Regions from separate parts of the Bradyrhizobium sp. ISRA442 genome, predicted to be linked through region 3. Evidence: riboswitches for the same ligand, from Rfam matches in the RefSeq annotation. Region 3 holds a riboswitch; each other region holds the start of a gene.

Region 1 (6,803 bases), on a different contig from region 3:
GACATCGGGCGACGCCACCGCTGCATCGGTTCCATCGGAGGCGCGGACGGCGCGCAAGCGCGACGGGCCCGAGACGATGTACACGGGACCGTTGCTGCGCTGGATCAGGCGAACGCGCCTGGCGTCCGCGATCCCGCTGGCGGCGACCGCGTCAGCAGCGGCGATGACCACCGACGTGCGATCGAGACTCGCGAGGCCAGCAAAGCGTTCCGCCTCCGTCAGCGACGGAAACGGAACGAAGTGCATCACGATCCCTGTCGCGAACCACATGGCGAACAGCAGGCAAAATGCGATGCCGAGCCAGCGATGCACAAGGACGATCGCGCCCATCATACCTTCAGCGCCTCACCATTTGAACGCCGCGGAGACCTCGTAGGTGCGTGGCGCTCCCAAGAGGATCTGATCGGGATAGAACGGGTCACCCCAGATCGCATAGCGCTTGTCGGTGATGTTGCGCACGCGGAAGGTCAGGCGGGCCTGGTCGACCGCGCCAAACACCGTCCTGGGGATGTCGACGAAGGCATAGACGTCGGCCACAGTGTAGGCTTTCAGCGTCACGACGTTCGCATCGGTGTTGAAGCGGTCGCCGACATGGCGGCCGACGATGCCGAGCTCGACCGGCCAGGGCGTGAAGAAGCGGTACGATGCCCCCGCATTGGCGACGATGCGCGGTACGTTCGGCGGGGTGTTCCCTGAGAACGATCCACCGACGAAATTGTAATCGGCGTAGCGCGCATCGACATAGGCAATGTTGCCCCACAGCCGTAGCGCGTCGATGGGACGGACAGACGCCGCGAGCTCCACGCCCTTCGACTCCTGCCGTCCGGCAATGTTGAGCTGCATGCCGCCAGCCGCAGCATAGACGTTCTTGCGCTGGATGTCGTAGGCCGAGAACGACCACTCCGCCCTGTTGTCCCAGAACAAACGCTTTACGCCCGTCTCATAGGTGCGCGAAGTCGTCAGGTCGAGCGGCTGGGTGGGTGCGAGCAGGAAGATGTTGTTGGCGGAGACATCAGCCCCGGTGGCGTACTGGCTGAAGAAGGTCAGGCCGGGAACGGCCTCCCAGGTGTAGCCGAAGCGGCCCGTCACCGGTGCCCAGGACTGCGAGAACGGGAAGTTCGCCTTCTCCAGCCCGTTCACGTCGGTCGCGTTGCGGTCGAGCCCGATATGCTCGACGCGCAGGCCGCCGACCAGCGCAAAGCTGCGTGTGAGTTTCAGCCGGTCCTCGAAAGTCAGCGCCTCGTTGTCGATGCGCGCGGTCTGCTGCTGCGTCGTCAGCAGGCCGTAATAGCCGCGCACGGGATCGACCAGCGTGACCTGATCGTGCGGAAAATTGGCGGCCCCCGGCCGGACGAAGTCGAGGTTACTCACCGCAAGCGTCGTGACAAGGCGATTATCGAAGCCTGCGATATTCGTGTCCCAGGTCAGGTCGGTGATGTTGCCGACCAGCCGCTGGCTGTGCGCGACATAGAAGCGCTCGCGGTCGACCAGGTTCGAATTGGCATTGAACGCCTCGACTTCGTTGTTGAACCACTCGCGCTCCGCGCCATAACCGTAGGCCTGGCTCTTCAGGGTGAGGCCCGGCGCGAGCTTCAGCTCGAAGCCGCCGCGCAGCCACACCTCCTGAGCGACGTTACGGTTATCGAGAACGTTGTAGTTGGTATTGAAGGTTCGGTCGTCGATGGTGACGGCGCCGAGGTTCGAGCCGTTGTAGTTCGAAACGTAATTGCCGGAGACGATGCCGCTCGTCGCATGCGAGCCGCTGAAGGCGATCGGCACCAGCGGCACGCCCCAATAGGGGCTCCCGCGATCCTCGCGGTATTCGATCGCGCCCCAGATCTTAAGACTGTCGGAGATGCGGTAGTTGAGCTGGCTCGAGACGTCGAACGTCCTTGTATTGGTATCGTCGGCAAAGCCGTGCAGCGAGGAACGGCTGATGTCGAAGCGGTAGTCGAGGCCTTGTACGTTGGTGCTGCCGCCGGAGCCGTAATGGGCGCGGAACGAGTTCAGGGAATCCCAAGAAAAATCAGCTTCATTCCGGATCGGTCCGGTATGCGGCTGCTTGGTGACGACATTGACCGCGCCGCCGGCGGCGCCCTCGCCCGACATCACCGAGGCCGGGCCTTTCAGGAATTCCACGGCCTCGAGATTGGCCGTGTCCATGATGCGCGACGTCATGTTCTGCGGGCCGATCTTGATGCCGTTGTAGAGCATGTTGATCTGGCTGTTGGTGAAGCCGCGCATCGAGAAGGCCGATGGCTCGGCCGGATTGTCGCCGGAGGTGACGCCGACCGCACCTTGGGCGACCTCCGAAACGGTGCGGTAGCCCTGCTCGCGCATGGTCTCGGCCGAGATCACCTCGACGGTTGCGGGGATCTCGCGCACGGTCAGGCCGAGGCGCGAGGCGCTTACGGCCACCGCATTGGTGTTGAGCGGTGTCTGCGCCGTGGTCGCGACAACCGGGTTCTGCGCGGCCGGCACTGCGGCAGGCCTGACGGCCGCGGTTCGGCGCACGGACCGTCCCTCGCTGCGCGCAGGCTTGGCCGGTTTGCGGGACGGGGCGGGGGTCACCTCGACCGGCGGCAGCGGATCGCGGGCCTGCTCCGCGGATGCCGCAGGCATGTCAATTGACGCAAGCGATGTGAGGGCAGCGGACGCGAGCAGGACTTTGCGCGGACTCGCCGCACGGATGAAAGACATGGTTCGAACCTCGGTGTGACGTCAGTGGCACGTCACAGCGAACCAGGTCTCACCTTCGGCCTTGCAGCCCTCCGATGAAGCCGAATGTCTGTACTCCCCGACCGACATTTTCGCGTGTGACCACGGCTGACGGCAGGTCTCCTGGCTTGCGGGTCATGACCGCTTCGTCGCCTTCCCGGGACCGAGGGCCCAGTGGCTCCTGACGAAGGATTCTCCGCTCACAGTTGCGGGGGCAGCTACGGCATTGGGGATACATCCCCGCACCGCATTCCCTTTTCATCCCCTTTCGGGGAAACCGTCAGGGACATCTAGGATTAAGAGGCGGACCGAGTCAATGTATGTGGGCTGGGCTGCGGCGTTCTTGCCGCAGTGGTTTTCAGGAGACATCGAATGGAAGGCGAGACCTTCCTCTGGCTGATACGTCATGCGGCCGTCGACGGCATCGCGGGCACGATCCATGCGGCGGAGGCACCGGCCGATCTCGGCGACCGCACGCGGATCAACGCGTTGCGACGCTGCCTGCCGCGTGAAGCTGTAAGCTATGCAAGCCCTTCGCGGCGGACGGTCGATACGGCACGCGCGCTCGGGCTCAGCCCTAGGCTCGCACAGGAATTCGGCGAACAGGATTTTGGCGACTGGACCGGCCAGCGCCACGATGATCTGGCTGCGGCGGGCGGCGATACCTATGCGCAATTCTGGAACGACCCCGCGCGAGCTAAACCGCCCGGTGGTGAAAGCTTTGAGGAACAGATCGCCCGCGTCCGCCAAGGCCTCTCGACCGTCAAAACCGGTCCGGTCATTCTCGTGGTCCACTCCGGCACGATCCGCGCCGCGCTCTGCATCGCGCTCGATCTTGCGCCGCGGGCGGCGCTCCGCTTCGTCATCGATCCGTTGTCGCTCACCCGCATCGACCGGCTCGCGACCGGCTGGCGCGTCGTGTCCGTCAATCAGCGCGCCGGCTGAACATCAGGCCGGACGATCCGGCACGTTGGCCTCGGCAAACGTCGCCATGCCGTTGTGGAGTGCGCAGGCCAGACGGACCAGCGGCAACGCGATCGCGGCGCCCGATCCCTCACCCAGCCTGAGATCGAGGCTGATCAGCGGCTGGACGTTCAGCGCGCGCAGAACCAGCCGATGCCCCTGCTCCGCGGATTGGTGCGAGGCCAGCAGAAACGGCTGGCATGACGGGTTGAGACGAACCGCAGCCAGCGCCGCAACCGAGACGATGAAGCCATCGATCAGCACCGGAATGCGGCGCTGCGCGGCGGCGATGATCGCGCCGCAGATGGCCGCGATTTCGAGACCACCGACGGCGTACAGGATCTTCTCAGGCGAAGCATCGGTCAAACCATGGCGCGCGATCGCGGCGTCGATCACGCTTGCCTTGTGCGCGCGGCCGGCCGCATCGATGCCGGTGCCGCTGCCCGCGATCTCCTCGGCGCTCATAGCGAGCAGGCTCGCGGCAATCGCCGCCGAGGTCGTGGTGTTGCCGATGCCCATCTCACCGAGAATGAGTAGATTTGGCTGTGAGGCCGCGGCGCGAGCCACAGCGCGGTGCCCGCATGCAAAGGCAAATGCCAGTTCCGACGGTTCGAGCGCGGCCTCGACGCTGAAGTCGCGGGTGCCGCTGCGTGGCTTGTCGGTGATGATACCGGCCATCTTCGCCTGCGCCAGCGTGCCGGCGTCGACTACCTCGAGGGATGAGCCGAGCTCACGCGCCAGCACCGAGATCGCGGCGCCGCCGGACGCAAAATTTGCCATCATCGCAATGGTCACCGCCTGCGGATAGGCCGACACGCCTTGCGCGACCACGCCATGATCGCCGGCGAAGACGATGATCGGGACGCAGCCAGCGCGCGGCTGCTCGGTGGCCTGGAGCCCGGCAAGCTCGATCGCAAGCTGCTCGAGCCGCCCGAGCGCGCCGGTCGGCTTCGTCAGTTGCGCCTGACGCGCGGTCGCGGCGTCGCGATGGACCGCGGAGATATCAGGACATTTCTGGTAGACCCATTCGGGAAGCATGCTACCTCGTTTACGTCATGGCCTGCGTTTGAGAATGTAGCTGTCCATGATCCAGCCATGCCGCTCGCGCGCCTCTTGCCGCGCGGCGACGATGCGCGGACCGACCTCAGTGAGCGCGCCAGACATGATGATCTCATCGGGCATGCCGAGATTGGCACCCCACCAGATGTGCAGGCCCTTCGGATCGAGCGACTGAAATGCCGTGCCGCCATCAAGCATCACGACGACCGTATCTGCTCCTTGCGGCCATCCACCCTCGCGCAGGCGCCGTCCTGTCGTGACCAGAAAGGGCTCGCCGATGTCGTTCAGCGGCAGCGCATGCGCCGCACACAAGGCCTGGATCGAGGTGATGCCGGAGACCACCTCGATTGTCGGCAGTGGATCAAGCCGGCGCGCGATACGCAGCGAGGAATCGTAGAGCGAGGGATCGCCCCAGATCAGCAGCGCGACACGGCCCTCGCCTTCGAGATGATCTGCGATCGCCTGCGACCAGGTCGCGGCGACAGCGTCGTGCCAATCGTCCACCCCCTTGCGATAATCCGCTTCCTTGTCACGCACCGGCAGATCGAATTCAGCAATGCGGGTCTTTTCGTTGGTGAGCACGTCGGCGCAGATCGTCCGCCGCAAGTCGGCAAGATCGGATTTCGCGGTCCCCTTGCGCGGGATCAGGACGAGATCGGCAGCGTTGATGGCACGGATCGCAGCCAGCGTGAGCTGCTCCGGATCGCCGCAACCGATGCCTATCAGCGAGAGCGTCAGCACGATCAACCAGCCTCCGCCAGGGCGCCGAACACGATGACGGCGGCCGTCGTGGCTGCGCCGCCCCGCGCGAGCTGCCTGGCCAGCTCGGCGATCGTGGTGCGCAGCAACCGCTCGTCCGGGCGACCGAGGGATTCGGCGAACAGCGCCGGTGTGTCCGGGGAAAGCCCATGCGCGATCAGCTTCGCGGCGAGATCCGGGAATGTGCGGCGGCCCATATAGACCACGGTCGTCGCCTCTGGATCGGCCAGCGCAGCCCAATTGAGATTCTTGGGCAGTTCGCCGGTGACATCGGCCCCGGTCACGAACTGTACCCGGCGCGAGGTGTGGCGCCGGGTCAGGGGAATGCCGGCCTCGGCAGCCGCGACACATGCCGAGGTGACGCCGGGGATGATCTCGTAGCCGATGCCGGCCGCGCGCAGCGTCTCGATCTCCTCTTCCAGACGTCCGAATATTCCGGCATCGCCCGACTTCAGCCGCACCACGCGCGCGCCGGTCGCGGCATAGTCGACCAACAGGCGGTTGACGTGCTGCTGCTTGGTCGAGGGGCGCCCCGCGCGCTTGCCCACCGCGACGAGATTGGCGCCGGGCCGGGCGAGATCGAGGATCGCGCCGGAGGCGAGGTCATCATAGAGCACGACGTCGGCCTCGCGCAGCCGCGCCACCCCCTTCACCGTGAGGAGTTCGGGATCGCCGGGACCGGCGGAGACGAAGGAGACGAAGCCGCTCACCGGTCCTCCGCGATCAGATGGAAGAACGTGCCCGTGGCACGGTTGCGGCGCGAGCCGGTCTCGGCAATGACTGCGCCGGTGGCATCGCGCACGACCGCAAGTGCAGTATCAGGCTGCGCGATGATGGTTGAATAGTGGAATTCATGGCCGCGCAGGCGTGCGCCGGCCCGATGCCCCGGCATTGGCGCGGCGAGTTCGGCGAGACGATAGCCCAGATGCATGCGGCGCTTTGCAAAGCTCGTCTCCAGCCCGAGCAGGCCCGTCATCTCGTGGCGGACACCGTCGGCGTCGGTCAAGGCCGTGCCCAGCACCATATAGCCTCCGCATTCGCCATGCACGGGCCGCGTCTCGGCAAAGGCGCGCAAGCCGCTGCGAAAGCGCGCATTGGCTGCGAGCTGACCGGCATGCAGTTCGGGATAGCCGCCGGGCAGCCAGCAGACATCGGCACTCGCATCGGGTCCCTCGTCGGCGAGCGGCGAGAATGTCACGATCTCGGCGCCGGCCGCGCGCCAGGCTTCCAACATGTGCGGATAGACGAACGAGAACGCGGCGTCGCGGGCCAGCGCAATGCGCTGCCCGGGCGGCGTCACACTC
Region 2 (6,803 bases), on a different contig from region 3:
GGCCTCGCGCGTATCGGGCGTGAAGACATCCGGGATCGACGATAGGCCGACGCCGTATTGTCCGGGGCGCGGCGCGAACACGCGGGCCTCGCAATGGCGATACGGATTCTCATCGCCCTCCTCCTCGCGCGCGGAGAGCGCCTCGGCTGCGGCCTCGAACATTTGAGCGAGACCTGAAAACACGTCCCGGAACAGGCCCGATACACGCAGCGTGACGTCGATGCGGGGACGGCCGAGCTCGGCCGGTGCGATGATGTCGTAGCCAGTCACACGCCCAGAGGCGTGATCCCAGCGCGGCGCAAGGCCGGCGAGATGCAGCGCCATAGCAAACTCCTCGCCTGCGGTGCGCATCGTTGCCGAGCCCCAGAGATCGACGACGAGCCCTTTCGGCCAGTCGCCGTGATCCTGCAAGTGGCGGCGGAGCAGCTCTTCCGCGAGCTTGATGCCTTGCGCATGCGCCGACGGCGTCGGCACGGCGCGCGGATCGACCGCAAACAGGTTACGCCCGGTGGGCAGCACGTCCTGGCGGCCGCGATAGGGCGAGCCCGACGGCCCCGGCGCGACGCGTTGTCCCGCAAGCGCGGCGCGCAGCGCGTCCCGCTCCGCATCGCCGCAGGCGCCGCGGCCGAACACGTGCAGCCCGTCGCCGAACTGACTTTCCTTGAGGTCGCAGACGAAGCGATCGATGCGCGGGATTGCTTCGGCCGGCGCAGCCGCGGGGCTCAGGCCGAGATCGTCCTCAAGCCCGGCGGCGCGGGCTTCGTCGCGGATCGCGGCGATCAACCGCTGGCGGCGGGCGGGATCGAGACCATCGGCCGTCGAATATTCGTCGAGGAGCCGTTCAAGCCGGCGCAAGCCTTCCGGCACCGCGGATTGCGCGAGCGGCGGCGGCAGGTGGCCGATCGTGACGGCAGAGATGCGCCGCTTGGCCTGTGCAGCCTCGCCGGGATCGTTGACGATGAAGGGATAGATGACCGGCAGATCGCCAATCAGCGCCTCCGGCCAGCAGCTCAACGACAGTGCGACGGATTTTCCGGGCAGCCATTCCAGCGTGCCGTGCGCGCCCATGTGCACGACGGCATCGATGCCCTGCTGCCGGAGCCAGAGATAGAACGCGACATAGGCGTGGCGCGGCGTGCGGGCGAGATCGTGGTAGTCAGCATCGCGCGTGCTCGCCTCACCGCGCTCCGGCTGGACGGCGATGATCGACTTGCCGCATGCAAGGCCAGCAAAATGGAACGCGCCGTTGCAGCAGCTTGGATCGTCTTCCGGCGCGCCCCAGGCTTGCGCGAGATCGTCCTGCAATTGCTGCGGAAGACGCGAGAGCGCCGCGCGATAGTCGGCAACGCTGCAGGTCAACTGCCGCGTCAGAAGGGTCTCGCCGAGCGCGTGCGCCGGCGAGACGTCGAAGCCGGTCTCAGCAAGATCGAACAATAGCGCTTCGACCGAGGCGAGCGCGTCGAGACCGACCGCGTGCGCGATCTGGTGCGGACGACCCGGATAATTCGAGAGCACGATCGCCAGCCGCCTCGTACCGGCCGGCTTCTCCGCAAGCTGCCGCCAGGCCGCAACACGTGCGGCAACCACATTCACGCGCTCTTCATCCGCACGATGAGCAAGATGGGAGAATTGCAGATCGTGATCGCGCGCAGCGGCCGATTTGAAACTCACCACGCCCGCGAACAGGCGGCCATCGACCTCGGGCAGCACCACATGCATCGCGAGGTCGCCGGGCGACAGGCCGCGCAGCGACTCCGACCAGTCCTCCCGTCGTGCCGTCGAGAGCGCGACCTGGAACACCGGGCATGAGGCTGCATCGAACGGCGTCGTGCCGTCATCGCCCGCCGCGGAGAACGCCGTCGCATTGACGATCGCCGCCGGAGGGCTTTGCGTAAGATGCGCGCGCAGCCAATCCGCAACGCCCGCAGCCTTCAGCGAGACGACGAACACGCCAAAGGCGTCAAAGCCCTGCTTGCGCAACGCCGCGATCAGGGCATCAACGGGACCGGTGTCCGCGGCGGTGAGATAGGCGCGATAGAAGGTCACAAGCGCGCGCGGCTTGCCGTCGGAGCCAGGGGGCGCCGCGATCACGCCGCGTACAGGATCGTAGAACCCCATTTCGGGAACGTTCATTTCGCCGACGACCGGCCCGGCATAGAGACCCGAGGCCAGCGCAAGCTGCGCGATCGCGGCTTGCGCTGCGACCGGACCGCCGGTGTCGCAGAGCACCTTCAGCCGCCGCAGCGTCGAGACCGGCAGGGTCGAGTACGCATCCAGCCGCGTATCGTCTCGGCCGTCGGCCGGCAGCACCGCCAGCACGATGTTACGGTCCTTTGCCAATTGGTGAAGGGCCGCGAGCCCGTAGGACCAGTAGGATTCACCGCCGATCAGGCGCACCAGAATGCCGCGCGCCTGCGAAAGCGTGCGCTCGATATAGGTATCGACCGAGAGCGGATGACGCAGCTCCGCAAGATTGGCGAGCCGCAGCGACGGCAGGCTGTCGCGGCCGCGCCGCCAGCCGGCCGCGAATGCGGCAAGATCCGAGTCCGAGAACGAGAGCACCACGAGATCGGCCGGGTCCTGGCCGATGTCCCTTGGCGTCGCGGTCTCCTCCAGACCGCGGCTCTCGCGGAAGACGACGTGCATCAGATACCAAGTCCTGCCCTGATTGCGGCCTCGTCGATATCGCCGTGTTCGCCGATCACGACCAGCTTCGACTGCCGCGCGCCCGTGCTCCAGGGCTTATCGAACTGGTGCCGCACGCGCTCGCCGACCGCCTGCAGCAACAGGCGCATCGGCTTGCCCGCGACGGCGATATAGCCCTTGGCACGCAGCACGTTCTGCTCACGCGCAAGCTTCTGGATCGATGCGACCAGCCCGTCGATATCCCTGACCTCCGGAAGATCGATCACGACGGAGGCAAAGTCGTCATGCTCGTGCTCCTCCTCGCCATCATGATGCGAGGGCCGCGCGGCGAGATCATTCTCCGCGGCAGCACCCAGGCCGAGGATCACGCGCACGTCGATCGCGCCATCTGTGACCGGCAGCATCGGCACGCGGCGCGGCATCTCGGCCAAGATCGCCGCCTTGGCTGCCTCGAGGCCTGCGGCGCCGGCAAGATCGGCCTTGGTCAGCAGCACGATGTCGGCGCAGGCGATCTGGTCCTCGAACACCTCCGACAGCGGCGTCTCGTGATCGAGATTTTCATCCGCCGCACGCTGCGCTTCGACCGCGTCGGGATCCGGCGCGAAGCGGCCGGCTGCGACGGCCTCGGCATCGGCGAGTGCGATCACGCCGTCGACCGTGATGCGCGAACGGATCTCCGGCCAGTCGAACGCCTTGAGCAGCGGCTTTGGCAGCGCCAGGCCCGATGTCTCGATCAGGATGTGATCGGGCTTCACGGGCCGCGCCAGAAGCTGCTCCATGGTCGGAATGAAATCGTCGGCGACGGTGCAGCAGATGCAGCCATTGGCGAGCTCGACGATATTCTCTTCCGGGCAGTTCGCATCAGCGCAGGATTTCAGGATCTCGCCGTCGACACCCTCGCTGCCGAACTCGTTGACGAGCACCGCGAGCTTCTTGCCGTTGGCATTGCTGAGAAGGTGCTGGATCAGCGTGGTCTTGCCGGACCCCAGAAAACCGGTGACGACCGTAACCGGCACTTTTGCGAGCGAGTTCATTCGGCGGCCTCCGGCACGACGGCAATGGGGGGAATACGGGCAAGCGACTGCTTGCGGAAGATCTCGGGACGGCTGCGCCAGGGTACGATGCCGTCAGGCGCCGCCGCATAGGCCGTGGCACCCGCGACCACATCGCGTGCGTTGGCATCGGACAATCGGCCATAAACATAGGACCAGCGGCCGGGCGCGCTCAGCGCCACCGAGCAGCCCTGGCTGCAAGCCGAAAGACATTCGACGGGAACCACGGTGACGCCCTCGGGCACACCGGCGTCGAGGATCGCGCCATGCAGGCGCTTTCCGGGCGTGACTTCGCCCTCGGCGAGCGTCTGGCCGGCACGGCAGGTGATGCAGACATGAAGCGTGACGGTCATCGCCCCTTCCACGAAAGACGGCCGGAGGCGATGAGGCGCACGAGCCGTTCTGGCGAAGGCTCGTTTCCCCGTCGCGGAACACCCCGTCCGCCGGTCTCAAACTCCGCGCTGGCAGGTCTCCCGGCTTGCGGAGCAGGGTTTGTCCCTTCGATCCCCGCCTTCCCGATCCCGGGGGATCAGTGGCTTCGGGCATCTCTCCGGTCACGGTCGCGGGGGCGGCTGCATTTTGGGCTCAAATCTTGCCGATTCGCGCCCTATCGCATTCCCTCTTCGCCTGTCGTAGGACAGGAACCAACGCGGGCCCACCATTTGCCCATGGCCGCCACTTGTCAAGCCGAAGGACCCCGTCCGATGACGCCTGAACCCGATACCCGAACCACCGAGGACACCGACACACGGCACGCTGCGAAAATGGCGAAAATCAAGGTCGCCCGCGACAAGATCATGGCGACCAAGAGCGGCGAGAAGGGCCTCATCATCGTCCATACCGGCGCCGGCAAGGGCAAGTCCTCGTCGGCCTTCGGCATGATCGTCCGCTGCGTCGCTCATGGCTTCCCCTGCGCCGTGGTCCAGTTCATCAAGGGCGCCTGGGATACAGGCGAGCGGCGGCTGCTCACCGGCCATTTCGGCGATCTCTGCCAGTTCCATGCGATGGGCGAAGGCTTCACCTGGGAGACGCAGGACCGCGCCCGCGACATCGCCGCGGCACGCGCCGGCTGGGAGAAGGCGAAGGAGCTGATATCCGATGAACGGCTGCGCATGGTCGTGCTCGACGAGATCAACATCGCGCTGCGCTACGACTATCTCGACATCGCCGAGGTCGTCGATTTCCTGAAGACCTCGAAGCCGCCGATGACGCATGTCGTCCTCACCGGCCGCAACGCGAAGGACGAGCTGATCGAGATCGCCGATCTCGTCACGGAGATGACGCTGGTTAAGCATCCGTTCCGCTCGGGCATCAAGGCGCAAGCCGGCGTCGAGTTCTGAGACAAGATCGCAATGGCGCGCGCATTGATGATCCAGGGGGCCGGCTCGGACGTGGGCAAATCGCTCATCGTCGCCGGCCTTGCGCGCGCGTTCACGCGGCGCGGCCTGCGTGTGCTCCCGTTCAAACCGCAGAACATGTCGAACAATGCCGCCGTCACGGTTGATGGCGGCGAGATCGGCCGTGCCCAGGCGCTTCAGGCCCTCGCCGCGGGCGTCGAGCCGCACACCGACATGAACCCGGTGCTGCTCAAGCCTGAGACCGATATCGGCGCACAGGTGATCGTGCACGGTAAGCGCATCGCCACCGCACGCGCCCGCGACTACGCTGCAATGAAGCCTTCCTTGATGGGCGCCGTGCTGGAGAGCTTTGAGCGGCTGAAGACGCGCGCCGACGTCGTGCTGGTCGAGGGTGCCGGCAGCCCGGCCGAAGTCAATCTGCGCAAGGCCGACATCGCCAATATGGGCTTTGCGCGCAAGGCCGACGTGCCGGTGGTGCTGGTCGGCGACATCGATCGCGGCGGTGTCATCGCGCAACTCGTCGGGATCAAGATGGTGATCGACCCGGACGATGCCGCGATGATCCGGGGCTTTGTCATCAACAAGTTCCGCGGCGATCCCACGCTGTTCGACGACGGCTACCGGCTGATCGAAACGAAAACGTCCTGGCACGGCTTCGGCGTGCTGCCGTGGTTCACGCGCGCCGGCGAGCTTCCGGCCGAGGATGCGCTGGGGCTGCGCGACGCGCGAAAGCCGGGCCAGTACAAGATCGCCTGTCTCGCATTGTCGCGGATCGCCAATTTCGACGACCTTGATCCCTTGAAGCTGGAGCCCGGCGTCGATCTTGTGATGGTGCGACCGGGCGAAGCGATCCCCGGTGACGTCCGCCTTGTCATCATCCCCGGTTCCAAGTCCACCCGGGGCGATCTCGCCTTCCTGCGCGCGCAGGGCTGGGACATTGATCTCCTCGCCCATCACCGCAGGGGTGGTCACGTGCTCGGCCTCTGCGGCGGCTACCAGATGCTGGGGCGAAGCGTCGCCGATCCCGACGGTATCGAAGGGCCGGCAGGCGAAACGCCAGGCCTCGGGCTTCTCAACGTGACGACGGAGATGAGCGCGCAGAAGACGCTGACGCGCGTCGCAGCCGTGCATACGGCTACCGACCAGCCGATCGAGGCCTACGAAATTCACATCGGCCGCACCGAAGGGCCGGATCGCGCACGCCCGTTCGCAAGGCTCGACGGCGCACCGGAAGGCGCCATCTCACGCGACGGGCGGGTGCACGGCAGCTATCTGCACGGCCTCTTCACCTCGGATGATTTCCGCAAGGCGTTTCTTGCAAAACTCGACATTCCCGGTGGCGACGAGCCCTACCACGCCAGGGTCGAAAGCGCGCTCGACGCGCTCGCCGAGCACATCGAGACGCATCTTGATGTCGAAGGCCTGCTCGCGCTGGCGCGCTGAGCGCTCAGCGCGCCAGCACATCCGCGAGGCGCGTCCATTCCGGCTCGCCGCCCGGAAGCCCCAGACGCAACCATGTCGGCTTCTGCGCGAAGACGCGCGACCAGATGTGGGCACGCGCGAGCTTGTCCTGCGCTACCAGCGCGTCGCCGGTCTCGTAGAGACGAAACAGCGGCGTGCCGCCGACGAGCCGCCAGCCTTGCGACTGCACCATGGCGTCGAGCCGAATGCTGTCGCGCACGAGCCGCGCTGCGGTTGCCTTGGCCCAGTCATCATCGCGCAAGGCGCGTTGCCCGATGGCAATCGC
Region 3 (6,803 bases):
TTCCAGGCAGGAAAGCGCACCGAGTTTGCGGTTGGTGCCCTGCGGTGACCGCCCGGCATCACTGCCCCTCGTTGCTGTCCCAACCGTTGCCGACGTGGTCATGAGCGACAAACCTTGGTGTAGATTTCTAAACCTCAGGCTATACGGTCGCATACCACGGCATAATTGAGCTACGCTGAGCTTGTGCTTCAACTGGGCTCAGATTTTCGGCGAATGTCCTTGCCGTGATCGAACCGGCGGCTATCCTCCCTCCGCCGATGGAAGTCCGCGCGATGCGTCAGCGTCGCTCCTCCCAGACTTTCGCCCGGCCCGCTAAGCGGGGCCGGGCATTTTTTTGTTCCCAAGGCTCCCTCGATTATCGAGAGCGCAACTGACCGCAAGCGGATCAGCTTTGTCGAGAAGACACCCAAGCCCGGATCAACGGCCTCGCGGATCGAATGCAGCGCGCAGTTCGCGGGCGGCAGCGACCATGTTCGCTAGCGCCGGGCGAACCTCCTCCCATTTGCGCGTCTTCAGGCCGCAGTCCGGATTGACCCAGAGCTGCGAATCCTGCAGCCGCGTCCGAGCCAACGCCATCAGCTCCTTCATTTCGCCCGTCTCGGGAACGCGTGGAGAGTGGATGTCGTACACGCCCGGCCCGATCTGATTTGGATATTCGTAGCTCCTGAACGCGTCGAGGAGTTCCATTTTCGAGCGCGACGTCTCGATCGAGATGACATCCGCGTCCATTGCAGCGATCGCACCGATGATGTCGTTGAACTCCGAGTAGCACATATGTGTATGAATTTGCGTTTGATCAGCGACGCCCGATGAGCAGATGCGGAAGCAATCCACGGCCCAGTCGAGATAAGCCGTCCACTCCGATCGACGCAACGGCAATCCTTCGCGGAGTGCAGCTTCGTCGATCTGGATCATGGTCGCACCAGCATTCTCGAGATCGCGGACTTCGTCTCGGATCGCGAGCGCAATCTGGCGGCAGACCTCGCTCTTGGGAATATCGTCGCGAACAAAGGACCAGTTCAAGATCGTCACCGGTCCGGTCAACATCGCCTTCATCGGCTTCCTCGTTAGTGATTGCGCGTAGCGCCACCAGTCCACGGTGATAGGCTTCGACCGCACTACATCGCCAAACAGGATCGGTGGCCTGACGCAGCGCGATCCGTAGGACTGCACCCATCCGTTCCTGGTAAATGCGAAGCCGGCGAGTTGCTCGCCAAAGTACTGCACCATGTCATTGCGCTCGAACTCGCCGTGCACGAGGACGTCAAGACCGATGTCCTCCTGCCAACGTACGGCGCGCGCTGTCTCCTCCTTGAGGAACCTGTCGTATTGCTCGTCGCTCATCGCGCCTCGCGCATGCGCAGCACGGGCATTCCGGACCTCTGTGGTCTGCGGAAACGATCCGATCGTCGTGGTAGGAAAAGCCGGTAGTCCGAAGCGATTGCTTTGGATCTCGGCCCGACGGGCAAATGGGCTGGCGCGCCGACGCATGGTCTGATCGATCGCCCTCATCCGGACAGCGACATTGGCATCACGGATTTTCGGCGAAGTCCGGCGGACAGTCGCGGCACATTCCGACTCGGCAAGAGCTAGCGCAACATTCTGGTCGCCTGCGAGTGCCCGCGCCAGGATCGCAAGCTCCCGCATCTTCTGGACCGAGAAAGCAAGCCAGCTCTTGACGTCAGAAGCGAGCCTGGTCTCGAGTTCAACATCGACCGGCACATGAAGCAGCGAGCAGGATGGGGCGATCTGTACACGATCCTTGCCGAGCTTCGCAATCGCGGGTTCGAGCCGCTGGCGCAGCGACGACAAATTCGACCGCCATACATTCCGGCCGTCGACGACACCGAGCGAGATGACGTGATCACTTCGGCCGCCAGCGATGATCTGGTCCAACAACTGTGGCGCTCGAACCAGATCGAGGTGCAGTCCGGCAACTGGCAGACTCAAGGCGGTGTCCAGATTGTCGCCGAGGTCGCCGAAATAGCTGGCAACCATGATCTTGATGGCCGGCCCCTCCTTGGCGAGCCGGTCATAGGCATGTCGCAAAGATTTTCGCGCCCCCTCATCCAGATCAAGAACCAGGCAGGGCTCGTCGAACTGAACCCAATTTGCCCCACGTTTGGCCAATTCCTGCAGAACCTCGATATAGGCCGGTATCAGGTCATCCAGTAGTGAGAGTGGCTGGAACGCAGGATCGGGACTCTTGCCGAGTTTTAGGAATGTGACCGGCCCGATCAGGACAGGGCGGGTCTGAAAGCCAAGGGACTTGGCTTCCTCATACTCCTCGATCGGCTTGCGAGAGCATAGCCTGAAAGTCTGTCCCCTGTGAAACTCGGGGACCATGTAGTGGTAGTTGGTGTCGAACCACTTGGTCATCTCCTGCGCGGGTGTGCCAAATCCGCGCGGTCCGTGACCGCAACTCGCATCCTGGTCGTCGCATTGTGAACCGCGGGCCATGGCGAAGTACGTCTTGAGCGAAACGGATTCGGCTTTCGAGGCGTAGATCTCCGGGATGGCACCAACCATGACACTTGTGTCGAGCACCTGGTCATACAGCGAGAAATCGTTCGATGGAATGACCGTGACGCCGATAGATTTCTGACGAGCCCAGTTCGCGGCACGCAGGCCAGCTGCGTCCTCGAGCAACTGCTTTTCGCTGATTTTTCCGGCCCAGTAGCTTTCTAGAGCGAGTTTGAGCTCGCGCCTTGGACCGATGCGTGGCGTTCCGAGCGTGGCAACCGGAAGGGAGAGAAGAGACATAGCGTTAACCCCATGTTGGGGGCAAAGGCCATGGCGGACGCAGGCAGGGGAAGTCGCGCGGTGCGACGGCTGCTTGGCGCACCACCGGGACACCCCGCCCGTGGACGAAGATATTGTCGGGCAGGTCTCCTGGCTCGCGGGTCATCACTGCTGTCCGGCCTTCCCGAAGCCGCGCAGGCTTCAGTGACATCGTTGGACAGCGGCTCGCCGCTCACAGTTGCGGGGGCAGCGCCGGCATATTCACCGGCTTCCCTCTTAGCTCCGGATCAAGTGGGAACCGGAGAACCTCGACGACTTGGATTATCGGCAAGACAAGTCTTCCGTCAACCTCTCAGATTATGTCTGAAGCTGGTGCTGCGACATTCGCTACGCGAATGACTGCGCATCTTTATCGTTGAGTCGATGTAGAAGCGCTCTCCAGTCCGCGATATTGTAATGACCATCGCAGCCGCCCCCTGGCCGCACGCCAGATCGGTGGAAGGGACAAATGCGGCTTCCGCGGTCGGGACTGCCGCCTGGAGCAGAACGCATTTGATGCGTGTCCCGGCTTCCCAGCGGTTCTTAGCGCGTCCGCCATCCAGCCGCCCTCTCGACCAGCTGGATCCGTGCTGAATACGCCTAAGACACCTGGGCAAGCTAGCAACATACCTGGCCGGCACGTTGATTTGCAGTGCCAGCTAGACTCCAAATGCTCGGCGGTGAAGATCGGGTTCGCGTGGTTGCCTTCTACAGCAAAGCGCACCTGACGAAGGCCGCTCTCGAGTTCCCGAGCGCCGCATGTCGCGAAAGAAGCGCCAAACGCGCTCTGGCCTCTTGGCCGCAAGTGCCCAGAGGCATGTCAGAGATCGAAAGCCCACATCCCGGCAACGATACCGAACCAAACGGTTCTATGGCGGCAAACGTGATTCCAATTCTCATCAGGAACTTGGCACCGAGGCGCTCCGCTGCGCCGTCGAATATCCGGTCCGTGACGAGGATGCATAAGCCGCGCTCGATAGCGCTGAACGGAGACATCGAGACGTGCCCAAGTCGGAAAGCCGACAAAGAGGACATAAAAGCGGTGCGAATTGCCGTCTGTTACCTGGCACGAGGAATGCAAGTCTTCGGCATGCCCAGTCTCCTCCTGCTGGGCATGTCCAGCACAGCAACTTGAGGCTGTCGCCGGCAGCGAAGTTAGCGGCGCGTGACATAGAGGGGAGCGCCTGCTCGCACGGGACACCATCGGTCTCCCCGTCGCGTCGCCGCTAACTTCTTGCGCTCGCGCATAACAGGTTGAAGGTTGCCCGCTTTGGAATGATGGATGAAGCCAGATAGGCCGACAGTTATGAGAAAAGTGTCTAGAAGACGCGCGTTATGGTTTTGTCTCGGTCGACCCCTGATCTGCCTGGCCGGGCTGGCTGCGACGAGCAACAGTGTTCGCGCCATCGAGAGCCCCCATATCGAAAGATTCAAGTCAACGTGGCGAGCGCAAGACGGTGAGACAATAGAACAAATTATCTCCAACGTCTCGAAGGTGGCACAGTTCGTCCCTCGAATGTGGGGCGTCGCTGAACTTGACGAAAACGACTATGTTTTCGTTTCGTGGACCAGGCACCCGGATGATACATTAGACGAACAGTACGTTATCACCTGGAGGATCGCGCTCGACGGCACGTTTCAACTTGCGTCGACCTATGCAAAGCCGATCGAATTGGGCTGGCACGCCCTGGCGCTCTCGTTGATCGCCACTGAAGTCAAGGCGGGTGAAAGGGACGCAAATCTTCGCTTTCTGCATGATCCGAGCAACTTCAACTTCGTGACGACCACGCAAGGCCGGCTCGGCGATCTTCTGCGGCAGGGCCGCTGCACTATCGTTGAGCCTGTTGGAGTGGACTACTTGCCGAAGCAGAAGGACAAGCCGACCGAGAAAGGTGATCTGTGGCGCGTTTTGCTTTTGGTGAACTGTAATATCCCAGGGCCCCGTTTTTTTACACACAACGGGGTCATCACTTTCGAGAAGAGCGAAGGGCAAGATTGGGAGCCGCAATCCTCCTTTGCCAAGCGTATCGCAGCCTTTCCTCCCGGCTCCTGGTTCGCTCGCATGGAGCCAAAGGAACGGGAAGAGTTAGAGGGGAGCGAAAGGCCTTGGTAAATGGTCGCGCAGAGCAAGATCGCGCCGCAGCTCCTTTAGCGCCGAACGCCTCAAAGCAACTGCAAGACATATCCGCTCTAAAACTGCGGTGTTGACGCCTTCGCAACAGTCGCGAGCCTTTCCCGCAGCCTTCAGCCGTCATCGAAAAAACGGGCGGCACGATTCTGCGAGGAGTCGAGCTCAGTGACGCGTGCCAGCTTGCGAGACGTGGTTTGGCCCCGACGCAGTGAGAGGACACCAATCTGCGAGGGAACCAGCTCTCCATGCCATTCTTCACGGGACCGGGCCTGGAGATGCCTCGGGCTCAAGCCCGATCCGGCGTGCGCCGCGCATCGCGCGACTGACTGGCACCCGCAAGAGCGTGAGCCTGCCGACGTCGAGGCGGCACCCGGGATCGAGTGCTGCGACGAAACCGGTTAAGAGGGCAATGGGGCAGTGTTAGCGGGGCCGGCATACCCCCTGAGCACCGGCCCTTTTCCGAGCGCTCCCGGCGAGGATCCCCGGAGCCGAGCGCGAGGCATCGAGGACCGAACTGAGTCGGCGCTAGATTTCCTCGCGCGCATTCGTCTGCGCGTCATAGATCCGGATTTGAAGCATGGGAAAACGCTTCTTTAATTCTGTCCCACCTGCCCTGGCGCCGTCTCTGGTTGCGAATTCGGCTCTGAGTCGGCCATCCACTTCAAGCGCGTAAGAAGAGACCGGCAATTCCCGGGGGGGTGCAACCATTTCATTCCCATTGTGTAGCGAGGTGGTTGAGAATGATGTGTAGCTTGAGTCGGCCAAACCGCACCAGAGCTACCTGCCCGAGTGCCGCGATGGGACCAACCCATGTTGTGGATTGACGCCTCGCCGAATGGCATCAGGATGGCACTCGCGATCGCCCGAACACGAGGGCGGCTCACCCCTCGCCCGGTGCGTATAAGACGAAGCCAGGGCTCCACATGGTTGCCCTTCCAAATGTCTCTGGCGCAACCGCACACCCTCATGCCGGGCTTGCTGGGTAACGCTCCATATGTGATCACGGGGAAGCGTACTACGAGGGAGCGGCCGGCAGTCGCGCCGCCTGGGTCATGAAAAATCCGGTCCTTGTACGAACGGGGCGGCGGCACCAGGTGCAGGGCAGAGGTGCGAAAAGCCACAATGCGATTGGCATCAACGACCATCCCGGCAGGCTCTCCGAAAGAGAGCTCCGGGTTTTGCGCGGTTTGCGCAAACGATACCGATTCATTTGCGCAGCGAGCGTTGAGCTGAACTCCGTGGCGCCTTTGTCCAACTCTCAGAGGAGAGCGAGAGCAGACTTCTTTCGGACATAAGTCTTTTCGTGACAAGAATTTACGGCGAAATGTCATCACCCTCGCCGAAACCATCGGCAGCCTTATGTCTGCCGATGGAGGTTGGCACAAAGCATAGCCAGGTTGCTCCTCCACGCCTGACTTCCGCTCGACCGTTAAAATTCACAGGCGCTTTTGTTCTTCAAGCGCGTGAGAAACAGCATCCGAGGTTCGGCTTTCTCCCGCATACCGAGTTCGTGGCTGAGCGATGGGGATCTCCTCCTCAGGTCAAGAGGGTGCAGTGCGCGCAGAGAGAGAGAGAGAGAGAGAGAGAGAGAGAGAGAGAGAGAGAGAGAGCGGCGAGCTCGAACGATACCGCGACCCGCACACCGGAAGAAATCGCTTGAACCTCACGCAGCGTCAGGCTGTAGCTTGGAAATGACGGCCAAGCTTTCATAAGCAAACGTCGAGAGATGCCGACCGAACAACGGACATAGCGTTTAAGCAGTCGAATGTGGCGGCGCCGGATCGTGCGTGAAGATCAAGAGCGAAAGGTTATGGTCGGGATGAAACACCGCGTAATGATGGTCGCATTGTTCGCTGTCATCACATCTCCGGTCTGCGCAGCGAAGCTCAGC

The links. A riboswitch is a leader RNA that binds a small molecule or an ion and turns the genes downstream of it on or off. The one in region 3 is predicted to bind cobalamin.
Region 1: linked by a shared signal. The riboswitch ahead of MTR72_RS20370 (TonB-dependent receptor) and the one ahead of metE (5-methyltetrahydropteroyltriglutamate--homocysteine S-methyltransferase) in region 3 are both predicted to bind cobalamin.
Region 2: linked by a shared signal. The riboswitch ahead of MTR72_RS20450 (DUF1636 domain-containing protein) and the one ahead of metE (5-methyltetrahydropteroyltriglutamate--homocysteine S-methyltransferase) in region 3 are both predicted to bind cobalamin.

What each region holds. Positions count from the first base shown of each region.
Region 1 is NZ_JALGCN010000009.1:153,244-160,046, forward strand. It holds gene MTR72_RS20365 (PepSY domain-containing protein) at 1-333, opposite strand, end outside; gene MTR72_RS20370 (TonB-dependent receptor) at 346-2,700, opposite strand; cobalamin riboswitch at 2,815-3,015, opposite strand; gene MTR72_RS20375 (histidine phosphatase family protein) at 3,091-3,663, shown strand; gene cobT (nicotinate-nucleotide--dimethylbenzimidazole phosphoribosyltransferase) at 3,667-4,719, opposite strand; gene cobF (precorrin-6A synthase (deacetylating)) at 4,735-5,481, opposite strand; gene cobA (uroporphyrinogen-III C-methyltransferase) at 5,484-6,209, opposite strand; gene MTR72_RS20395 (cobyrinate a,c-diamide synthase) at 6,206-6,803, opposite strand, start outside.
Region 2 is NZ_JALGCN010000009.1:167,659-174,461, forward strand. It holds gene cobN (cobaltochelatase subunit CobN) at 1-2,646, opposite strand, end outside; gene cobW (cobalamin biosynthesis protein CobW) at 2,646-3,680, opposite strand; gene MTR72_RS20450 (DUF1636 domain-containing protein) at 3,677-4,051, opposite strand; cobalamin riboswitch at 4,145-4,362, opposite strand; gene cobO (cob(I)yrinic acid a,c-diamide adenosyltransferase) at 4,403-5,038, shown strand; gene MTR72_RS20460 (cobyric acid synthase) at 5,051-6,499, shown strand; gene cobD (threonine-phosphate decarboxylase CobD) at 6,504-6,803, opposite strand, start outside.
Region 3 is NZ_JALGCN010000025.1:38,478-45,280, forward strand. It holds gene metE (5-methyltetrahydropteroyltriglutamate--homocysteine S-methyltransferase) at 418-2,763, opposite strand; cobalamin riboswitch at 2,867-3,068, opposite strand; gene MTR72_RS33845 (nodulate formation efficiency C protein) at 4,277-4,894, shown strand; gene MTR72_RS33850 (thermonuclease family protein) at 6,723-6,803, shown strand, end outside.